DNA from 2 places in the Cupriavidus sp. 01L45 genome. Region 1 is predicted to be linked to the other one. Evidence: predicted binding sites of a transcription regulator. Region 1 holds the regulator's gene; the other holds the start of a gene.
The links. The regulator sigma-54, encoded in region 1, starts transcription at its own class of promoters, with help from an activator protein. The targets are predictions, from matches to a motif close to TGGCANGNAANCTGCTTT.
Positions count from the first base shown of each region.

Region 1 (4,631 bases):
AGGCCGAGCTCACTCTTGCCCAGGCCGGATTCACCCATCACCAGCACGCCCATGCCGAGGATGTCGAGGAATACGCCGTGCATGGTCACGCGTGGCGCGGAAATGCGCGACAGGTAGAGGCGCAGGTGATCGATCACCGCCGCCGAGGACACCGGCGTAGTGAACAAGGGCGTGGAGGAACGCGTGCAGCGCAGTTCCAGGTCGGGCGGTGGCTCCATGCCGTCGGCAATCACCAGGAAGGGCGGTTCCAGCAGGATCAGCTCACCCATCTGGCGCTTGCGCATCTCGTCGTCGAGACGCTGGTAATACGTGATCTCGGGCTTGCCCAGGACCTGGATCCGGTTCGGGTGGATCAGGTTCAAGTGGCCGACGAGATCGGCCGCGGAAGTGGCTTCACGTGCGAACTCGACATCGAACGCCCGGTCGGCGCCTTCCAGACCGGCTACCCAGGAGAGTTTGATATCGGCTGCGTTGTCGTCGAAGATCGACTGCGAGGTGACGCCAGTGAGTTCCATGCGGGTGCTTTCAGGAGCGAGCTTTCAGACAGCGGGGACAATTGCCCCGCTCGCCTGCGTAAAGATCGCCGAGGCCGGTCAGGGGTGCCATTGCGTCAGCAACTGGTGCACGTCATCGGGGGTGGGCAGGGTAGCCAGTCCTTCGCGCATCTCGCGGTCGGACAGCAGCTGGGCGATCTCCGAGAGAATCTCCAGATGTTGCTGGGTGGCCTGTTCGGGCACCAGCAGGAAGATCAGCAGCGCTACCGGCTTGCCGTCGGGAGATTCGAAGGGGATCGGCTCGGCCAGGCGCATGAAGGCGYCAAGTGGCTGCTTCAGTCCCTTGATGCGGCCATGCGGAATGGCAACCCCGGCGCCAAGACCAGTGGACCCCAGCGATTCGCGGGCGAACAGGTTGTCGGTCACGGTAGCGCGCGCCACGCCATGGTTGTTCTCGAAGAGGAGCCCGGCCTGTTCGAACACGCGCTTCTTGCTGGTGACGCTGACGTCGAGGTTGATGTTGCCGGGTGGCAGCAATTTAGCCAAACGATTCATGTGGAATGCGCAGGGTTTTCTAGTAAGCAGGCCCGGGGCCGGGAGGCATCGCGCCGGGCAAAAAAGAAGAAAAAACCAAGGTCCGAAGTTTCACCGGGTGTCCCCCTGCCGGTGTCGGGCGTCTGGCCATTATAGAGCAGGCCCGCCCCCGCCTTGTGCATTGCAATACCCGATGCGCGGAAGCGGTGCCGCGTGCACGGAAAAATCGTTGAGCTTGAGAACTATGTATTGCACAGCATACACCGGTCCATATGCGTTGCGGAATCCCCCGCGTGGTCCCGGATGAGCGCCAGGAACGAAAAAGCCGCGCTATGGGCGCGGCTTGATTCCGGTTTCAAGGGAGTGACACCGGCGGCCCGGTCTGTGGGCCACCAGGCACGGTCATTGCTGCATCTGCGATGCGGCCATCTGATACTTGACCGCTTCGCGGTCGTGGCTTTGCACGCGATCCTTATGGCGAATCACCTGCCGGTCGAGCTTGTCGACGAGCGCGTCGATAGCGGCATACAGGTCTTCATGATGCGCTTCGACAAAGATGTCCTTGCCCTTGAGATGTAGATTGATTTCCGCGTACTGCCGCCGGTCCTTTTCTTTTGTATTGTCGACAGAGAGCAGCACACTTACGCCAATGACTTGATCAAAATGCCTGACGATACGCTCCAGTTTCGTTTCCACGTACTCACGCAGCGGGGGCGTGATGTCCAAGTGGTGTCCACTGATCTTGAAGTTCATAGCGTTTCTCCTTCTGAAAGAGTTGCACCAGGCAGGCGATGCAACTCGGCTACAAAGTCTTGCGGAGAGTAACTGCCGGAATCTTGAGCGCCTCGCGGTATTTGGCAACGGTGCGTCGTGCCACTACGAAGCCTTGCTCGCCGAGCAATTCGGCAATCCGGCTGTCGGACAAGGGATTCCTGGCGTCTTCGGCTCCTATCAGTTGCTTGATCAACGCACGAATTGCCGTTGACGAGGCCGCGCCGCCGGTTTCTGTGGATACGTGACTGCCGAAGAAATACTTCAGCTCGAAAGTCCCCATCGGCGTTGCCATGTATTTATTGGTAGTCACCCGAGAGATGGTGGACTCGTGTAAACCCAGTGTATCGGCAATCTCCCGCAAAACCAAGGGGCGCATCGCAATTTCACCGTGGGTGAAGAAGTTCTTTTGACGTTCGACAATAGCTTGTGCAACGCGCAATATCGTGTCGAACCTTTGCTGGATATTCTTGATCAACCAGCGTGCCTCCTGCAGTTTTTGCTGCAGTCCCGCAGCACCCGCATCGCCTTTTGCACCGCGCAATATCTGCGCGTACATGTCGTTGATACGTAGCCGCGGCATCACATCCGGATTGAGCTGCGCGATCCAGCCGCCATTCAGTTTACGGACAAAAACATCGGGCACGACGAAGTCGGCTTCGGGGCGGCTGTACGCATGGCCCGGATAAGGCGCCAGAGAGCGGATCAGTTCATGCGCCGACTTCAATTCCGGCTCGTCCACCTGCAGCGCTTTTTTCAGGCGCGTGTAGTCGCGCACCGCGAGCAGTTCCAGGTGATTGGTGACAATGGTCAGCGCCAGGTCGCGCTGCGGGTGCTTGATGCGGCGCAATTGCAGCGCCAGGCATTCGGCCGCATTGCGTGCGCCGACACCAGGCGGATCGAAGCTCTGCAGCAGGGTAAGGACGGCGTGGATCTCGTCGACCTCGAATTCAAGTTCATCCGYCAGTTCGCTGCAGATTTCCTCGAGCGAGGCGCTCAGGTAGCCGTCGTCGTCCAGCGACTCGACCAGGAAGATGGCCAGCCCCTTGTCGCGCAACGAAATTTTCAGCGGCGCGAGCTGTTCCATCAGATGTTCGCGCAGCGTGGGTTCGGCGTCGCGCAACTGCATCGGGGTCTTTTCGTCGTCGTCGCCTTGCGGGCGGCGGGCGAAGTCGTCGAGGCTCCAGTCGTTGCCGTAGTCCTCGTTGCTGTCGGAATAGCTGTCTTCGGCCTCGGGCGCGCCGTCGGGGCGGTTCTCGCTGGTGCCCTGGCCGTCGGCGGGCGCCGGCGCGGGAGCGCTCTGCATGTTGACCGAGCCGTCGGCGGCAACGCGCAACGGGCTGTCGAGCCAGTCGTTCTCGCGTTCGAGCAAAGGGTTCTCGGTCAGCGCCTGTTCCACTTCCTGCTGCAGTTCGAGCGTGGACAGTTGCAGCAGCCGGATCGACTGCTGGAGTTGCGGCGTGAGCGCGAGATGCTGCGAGAGGCGGAGCTGTAGCGACGGTTTCATGCGACCTATTTTATGCCCAACTTCCGTGCCGGTGGAACGGAAATTGCTATCGCTGATGACGCCGTGATCGTTGCAGGGTAAAAGGCGACACCGGAGCCACCTTGGGCACAAGGTCGCCGCAGCTGCCGCTTGCTGTGGCGCGCCGCGTTACATGCGGAAATTCTCGCCCAGGTAGACCTTGCGCACCGACTCGTTGGCGATGATGTCTTCAGGCCGGCCCGAGGCCAGCACGGCGCCTTCGCTGATGATGTAGGCGTGATCGCAGATGCCCAGCGTCTCGCGCACGTTGTGGTCGGTGATCAGCACGCCGATATTGCGCGCCTTGAGGAAGCTGACGATGCGCTGGATCTCGCCCACCGCGATCGGGTCGACGCCGGCGAAGGGCTCGTCTAGCAGGATGAAGCGGGGCGCCGAGGCCAGGGCGCGGGCGATTTCCACGCGGCGGCGTTCGCCGCCTGACAGCGAAAGCGCCGGATTGTCGCGCAGGTGGGCAATCTGGAGGTCATCGAGCAGCGTGTCCAGCCGGCGCTCGAGTTCGGCCTTGCCAAGTGGCTTGCCGTCCTGGATCTGCAATTCCAGTACCGCGCGGATGTTCTCCTGCACATTCAGCTTGCGGAACACCGAAGCTTCCTGCGGCAGGTAGGACAGGCCCATGCGTGCCCGTTCGTGAATGGCCAGGCCGCTGATGTGCTTGTCGTCGAGCACGATGTCGCCCTCGTCCAGTGCCACCAGTCCCACGATCATGTAGAAGGAGGTGGTCTTGCCCGCGCCGTTGGGCCCCAGGAGTCCGACCACCTCGCCGCTCTTTACGTCGAGGGACACATCCTTGACCACCGTGCGCGAGCCGTAGCGCTTTTTCAGGTGGCGCACGACCAGCGTGCTGCTGTCCTTCAGGGTGGCGGGCTGGGAGGGTGCGGTTTGGGTAACGGTCATGAAGGCTGAATCCGTGGATCGGGCGACGCGGCGGCGTCAGGGATTGACGGGGGCGGGCGCAGGCTTGAGCGGCAGCGGGGCGCCGGCGGCGCCGCTGGCGGGTTGCTCCTGGCGCGGTGACAACACGGCGCGCACGCGACCGGACGGGCTGCCCGCCGTCGCGTTCTCCGTACCGCCGCTGGCGGTGTAGAACTCGTTGCGGCTGTCGTAGGTGATCACTGCGCCGCGGATCTCGTCGACCAGCTTGGCGCCGGCCAGCCGCGCCATGCGTGCGCGGCCGATTAGCTTGGACAGTTCCTGCTTGCCGTCATACTCGATGCGGTCGCCCCAGCCGTCGATGTATTCGTCGACGTTGTCGCGCTTCTGGCGGATATAAGCCTGCTTGCCGCCCT
Region 1 covers NZ_JBFTSG010000013.1:60,659-65,289, forward strand. Annotated here, with positions in the region: gene hprK (HPr(Ser) kinase/phosphatase) at 1-515, opposite strand, end outside; gene ptsN (PTS IIA-like nitrogen regulatory protein PtsN) at 594-1,049, opposite strand; gene hpf (ribosome hibernation-promoting factor, HPF/YfiA family) at 1,431-1,781, opposite strand; gene AC1DT6_RS11225 (RNA polymerase factor sigma-54) at 1,831-3,306, opposite strand; gene lptB (LPS export ABC transporter ATP-binding protein) at 3,454-4,239, opposite strand; gene lptA (lipopolysaccharide transport periplasmic protein LptA) at 4,276-4,631, opposite strand, start outside.

Region 2 (4,631 bases), on a different contig from region 1:
TTGCTGTCGTTATGCCGTTATGTCTTTACGTCTCGGGATAGCGGGCCGGGTGCGCGCTCAATAGCTGACGTACACGTCGGTCAGCAGGTCGGCGGGCGTCGGGAACGGCGCTGCCTTGGCCTGCTGCACCGCGTCCTCGATCAGCGCGGCAACCTGCTCGTCGATGGCCTTGAGCTCGTCCGGGGCGATGACGCCGGACTGGGTCACGGTCGCGGTGAACTTCTTCAGGCAGTCCTTGTTGGCACGGATGTCGTCGAGCTCGCCGGAGGCGCGATAGGTTTGCGCATCGCCCTCGAAGTGGCCATAGAAGCGCACCATCTTGCATTCGAGCAGGGCCGGGCCGCCGCCTTCGCGGGCGCGCTTGATGACTTCGCCCGCGGCCTCGTGCACCGCGAAGAAATCGGTGCCGTCCACGGTCACGCCGGGAATGCCGAAGCCGGCGGCGCGGTCCACGTAGCTGTCCACGGCGGTGCCGTAATCGCGCGCGGTGGATTCGGCGTAGCCGTTGTTCTCGATCACGAAGATCACCGGCAGGTTCCACACCGCGGCCAGGTTCAGGCTCTCCAGGAAGGTGCCCTGGTTGGATGCGCCATCGCCGGCGAAGGTGATGCCGATCTCTCCCTTGCCGCGGAACTTGGCTGCCAGCGCGGCGCCGCAGATCAGCGGCGCGCCCGCGCCCAGGATGCCGTTGGCGCCCATCATGCCCTTGGACAGATCGGCGATATGCATGGAGCCACCCTTGCCGTTGCAGGAGCCGCCCTTGCGCCCGTAGATCTCCTTCATCATCGCGACCGGATCCACGCCCTTGGCGATGCAGTGGCCGTGGCCCCGGTGCGTGCTGGCGATACGGTCGCCGTCGCCCAGGTGGTGCAGGATGCCGACCCCGGCGGCTTCCTCGCCGGCGTAGAGGTGGACGAAGCCCGGGATGTCGCCGCGCCCGAAGTCCACGTGCAGGCGTTCTTCGAAATCGCGGATGGTGCGCATCCTGCGATAGACGGCGAGCAGTTCCTGCTTGTCGAGGGGCAGCGTGTTCCCGGCGGCGCCGGATGAGTTGGCTGTCATGTCTGTCTCCTTCAAGGTTTTGTGGTGGCGGTAAAAAACTCGGTCAGTGGCTGGGGTGGAGGATGTTGCTGCTGCGATTGCGGTGGCGCGCGCCCGCTGCGCATCAGCCCCGCGGCGGCGGCGTAGCGCATGCAGGCGGCTACGTCGATGCTCACGAAGGCGCGCTCGCGCAGCGTCACGGTGACGGTGTCCTGCGGGCCGAACACCAGTTCGCGTTCGCCATCGAGCGCGACGATGCCGGCGCGCTGGCGCACGCGGTGCGGCACGCCGTCGGTCAGGCGCTCCCAGCCCGCGATGGGCACAGCGCGCAGCAGGCCCGGCGCAATCGGCGCGCGCAGCTCGAAGCGGCCCTCGCCGGGCGCGGCGAGTTCGATCGCCAGGCCGCCGGGCTCGTGCCGGCCCACCGGCTCAAGCAAGCCGCCGATGGCGGACAGGCCGATGGCCTGCGGATCGGCGAAGGACACGAAGACCGCGCCCAGCGTCTCGGTCTTCCACAAGGCGCGCGCGCCGATGAAGTGCTCGTGCGAAATCACGGCGTCGACCAGCGCGATGTCATGCCGCACCTCGCCCTCGCCGGCAATCGCAATGTCCAGCCGCTTGTTGCCGACCAGCGCATGCGCGGCGGGAATGCGGCCGCTGGCGAACAGGCCGGTGGCCAGGCCCGTGATGGTGGGCTCGCGCATTTCGGGGTAGGCGTTGTTGGTGCCGGTGGAGAGGCCGGCGATCGGCACGGCGCCGCATTCGCGCACCACCGCGCGGTGGGTGCCGTCGCCGCCGAGCACGATGATGGCGGCCACGCCGGCCTCGCGCATCATGCGTGCGGCCAGGAAGGTGTCGTCGACGCGCGCGGTGACGGGCATGTCGAGGTATTCCACCTCCGGCAGCGCGGCGTCCGGACCCTGGCGGCGCGACAGGTGGCGCGCCAGCAGCACGCGCATGCCTTCGCGGTCCGGCATCATCAGCACGCGGCCGACCCCGCAAGCCGACAGCGCGGCCAGCAGGCGCAGCACGATATTGACGCGATCGGCCAGTTGCAGCGTATTGGCGTTGGCGATCACGCGGCGGATATCGCGCGCGGAAATCGGATTGGCGATGATGCCGACCAGCGGCCGTGCGGCCAGCGCGTGCTCACCCATGCATGTCTCCTGTCGCCCTGGTTTTTTTCCAGGTTCCGACAGGCATATCGCAATGGGCGTGCCACCCCGCGAAAGCGGGTTCCGGCGGCAAGAAACACGGGATTACCCCGAGAAAAACAGGGCCGGACGGGGACGTTGCGGGGTGTACGCGGGCTGCGGCGTGACAGGTGTCACAGCATCAGTTGTACAGGTGGTGAACAGGTGTAGCGGGCGGCGATGGCACGCCGCGCCGCCCGCCTCAGTGGTGTCCCGCGTCGCGCTGGTTGGGCGACTCGATGCCGTAGCGCGCCATGCGGCGGTACAGCGTCATCCGGCTTACGCCGATCTGGCGTGCCACCGCGCTCAGGTTCCAGCCCGCCGCGCGCAGGTATTGCATCAGCAGCATCCCTTCCGGCGGCAGCAGGTGGGGGTCGAAACCGGGCGCCGGCAAGGCCGGGGCGGCTTCGGCCGCCGCGCCCGCGGGCGCCGTGCCGGGAAATACCGGCAGCAGATCTTGCCGCACCGGCATCTCGCCCAGGCCATCGGGCAGGTCCTCCGCCTCGATATGGCCGTCGTTGCAGACGGCGCGCGCGTACTCGAGCGCGTTGCGCAATTCGCGCAGGTTGCCGGGCCAGCGATGCGCCTGCAGCCGCGCGCGCGCCGCGGGCGACAGGCTCACGGCGGCCTGTTGCTCGGCGCCGCCGAGCATCTTGTCGACCATCCAGTCCAGGTCCGTACGTTCGCGCAGCGGCGGCAGCATCAGCCGCGCGCCGTTGAGCCGGTAGTACAGGTCCTCGCGGAAGCGGCCGCTGCTGACCAGTTGGTCCAGTGGATGATGGGTAGCGGAAATCACGCGCAGGTTGACCGGCACCGGGCGCGACGCGCCGATCGCCAGCACCTCGCCCTCGGCCAGCACGCGCAGCAGGCGCGACTGCAGCTCGCGCGGCATGTCGCCGATCTCGTCCAGAAAGAGTGTGCCGCCGTCGGCCTCCTGGATCAGCCCGCGCTTGGGGCGGGAGCCGGCACCGGAGAAGCTGTTGGGCAGGTGGCCAAACAGCTCGCTCTCGATCAGGGACTCCGGGATCGCCGCGCAATTCACCGCCACGAAAGGCCCGTGGCGGCGCGAACTGGACTGGTGCAAGGCCTTGGCGAGATATTCCTTGCCACTGCCGGTCTCGCCGTTGATCAGCAGGTTGATGGGCGAGTCGACCAGCTTGGCGGCGCGCAGCAATTGCTGCTGCAGTGCCGCATCGCCTCCGCACAGGGCGGCCAGCGGCGCCTGTAGCGGCGTGGTCCGCTCGGCGGTGTCGCGGGCGCGCTGCCAGCGCAAGGCCGGCGGCATCACGCTCAGGTAAAGCCGCCCGCCGCTGCGGGCCAGCGCCAGCGCGCGCTGCTCGCTCGGGCGCGAATGCACGAAGCGGCCCAGCTCATCGAGCCGCGCCTCGAACAGCGATTCGAACGGCATGCCCAGCACCGGCGCGCCGCCGGGCTGCACGCCCAGCTCGGCCTCCAGCATCTGCTGGGCGCGGCGGTTGTGGCCGACGATGCGGCCGCCTGCGTCAAGCGCCAGCAGGTATTCCGGATTGACGTCGACGAATTCCGGCGCGGCATTGAGCTTGAGGATCCAGTCCTCCCGGTGGCTGCGCACGAAGCTGGCGTTCTCGATGCGGGTGGCGTAGATGCGCACCATCTGCAGCGCCAGTCCCTGGCTGTCCTTGGCCTGCGGCGAGGTCAGCGCGGAGATGTCGAGGATGGCGCAGAGGCTGCCGTGCGAATCGAACAGGGGCGCCGCGGTGCAGGTCAGCGGGATATGCGTGGCATCGAAATGGTCGGCCTGGTGCACGGTCAGGGCCTGGCCGGTGGCCAGCGCGGTGCCCACCGCGCAGGTGCCGGCGCCGGCCTCGCTCCATTGCGCGCCCAGGTACAGCCCGGCGTGGCGCAGGGAGGCATCGGCGCTGGCGTCGCCCAGGTAATCCACCGTCACGCCCTGCGCATCGGTCAGCAGCACCACGTAGCCCATGCCGGCCACCTGGCTATACAGCGTCTGCAAGCCGTGGCGCGCGATCCGCGCGAAATCGTCGATACGTTGCTGGTGCTCGCGCAGCCGGGTCTGCGGCAGGATGCAGGCCTGCTGCATGCGCGCCGGGTCCAGGCCGTACTGGTGCACGCAGCGCCGCCACGAATTCTGGATGATGGTTTCGGGCGCGCGCAGCATCGGCGCGCCGGCGCGGGTGGTGAGCTGGACTACCGTGTCGATGTGCTCGCGTTGCCGCAGGTCCATCGTCGTCTCCTTGTCGTCTCCTGGCGCGCCGCCGTCCTGGCGGGAGCCAACTCCCGGCTCTGGCTTGCCTCTGTGCGCCGCAGTTGCGGCGCGGGCGGCCGGGAGTCCTAATGTATCCGACAGGGAGTGGCTTGGGCAAACCTCTTCATCCGAAGTGCGCCGGCGAGCGCTTG
Region 2 covers NZ_JBFTSG010000088.1:14,062-18,692, reverse strand. Annotated here, with positions in the region: gene AC1DT6_RS37950 (thiamine pyrophosphate-dependent dehydrogenase E1 component subunit alpha) at 58-1,062, opposite strand; gene AC1DT6_RS37945 (ATP-NAD kinase family protein) at 1,074-2,198, opposite strand; gene AC1DT6_RS37940 (sigma-54-dependent Fis family transcriptional regulator) at 2,437-4,458, opposite strand.
Region 2: a site for sigma-54 is predicted at 2,245-2,262, ahead of AC1DT6_RS37945 (ATP-NAD kinase family protein). Genes of this name have one in related genera too.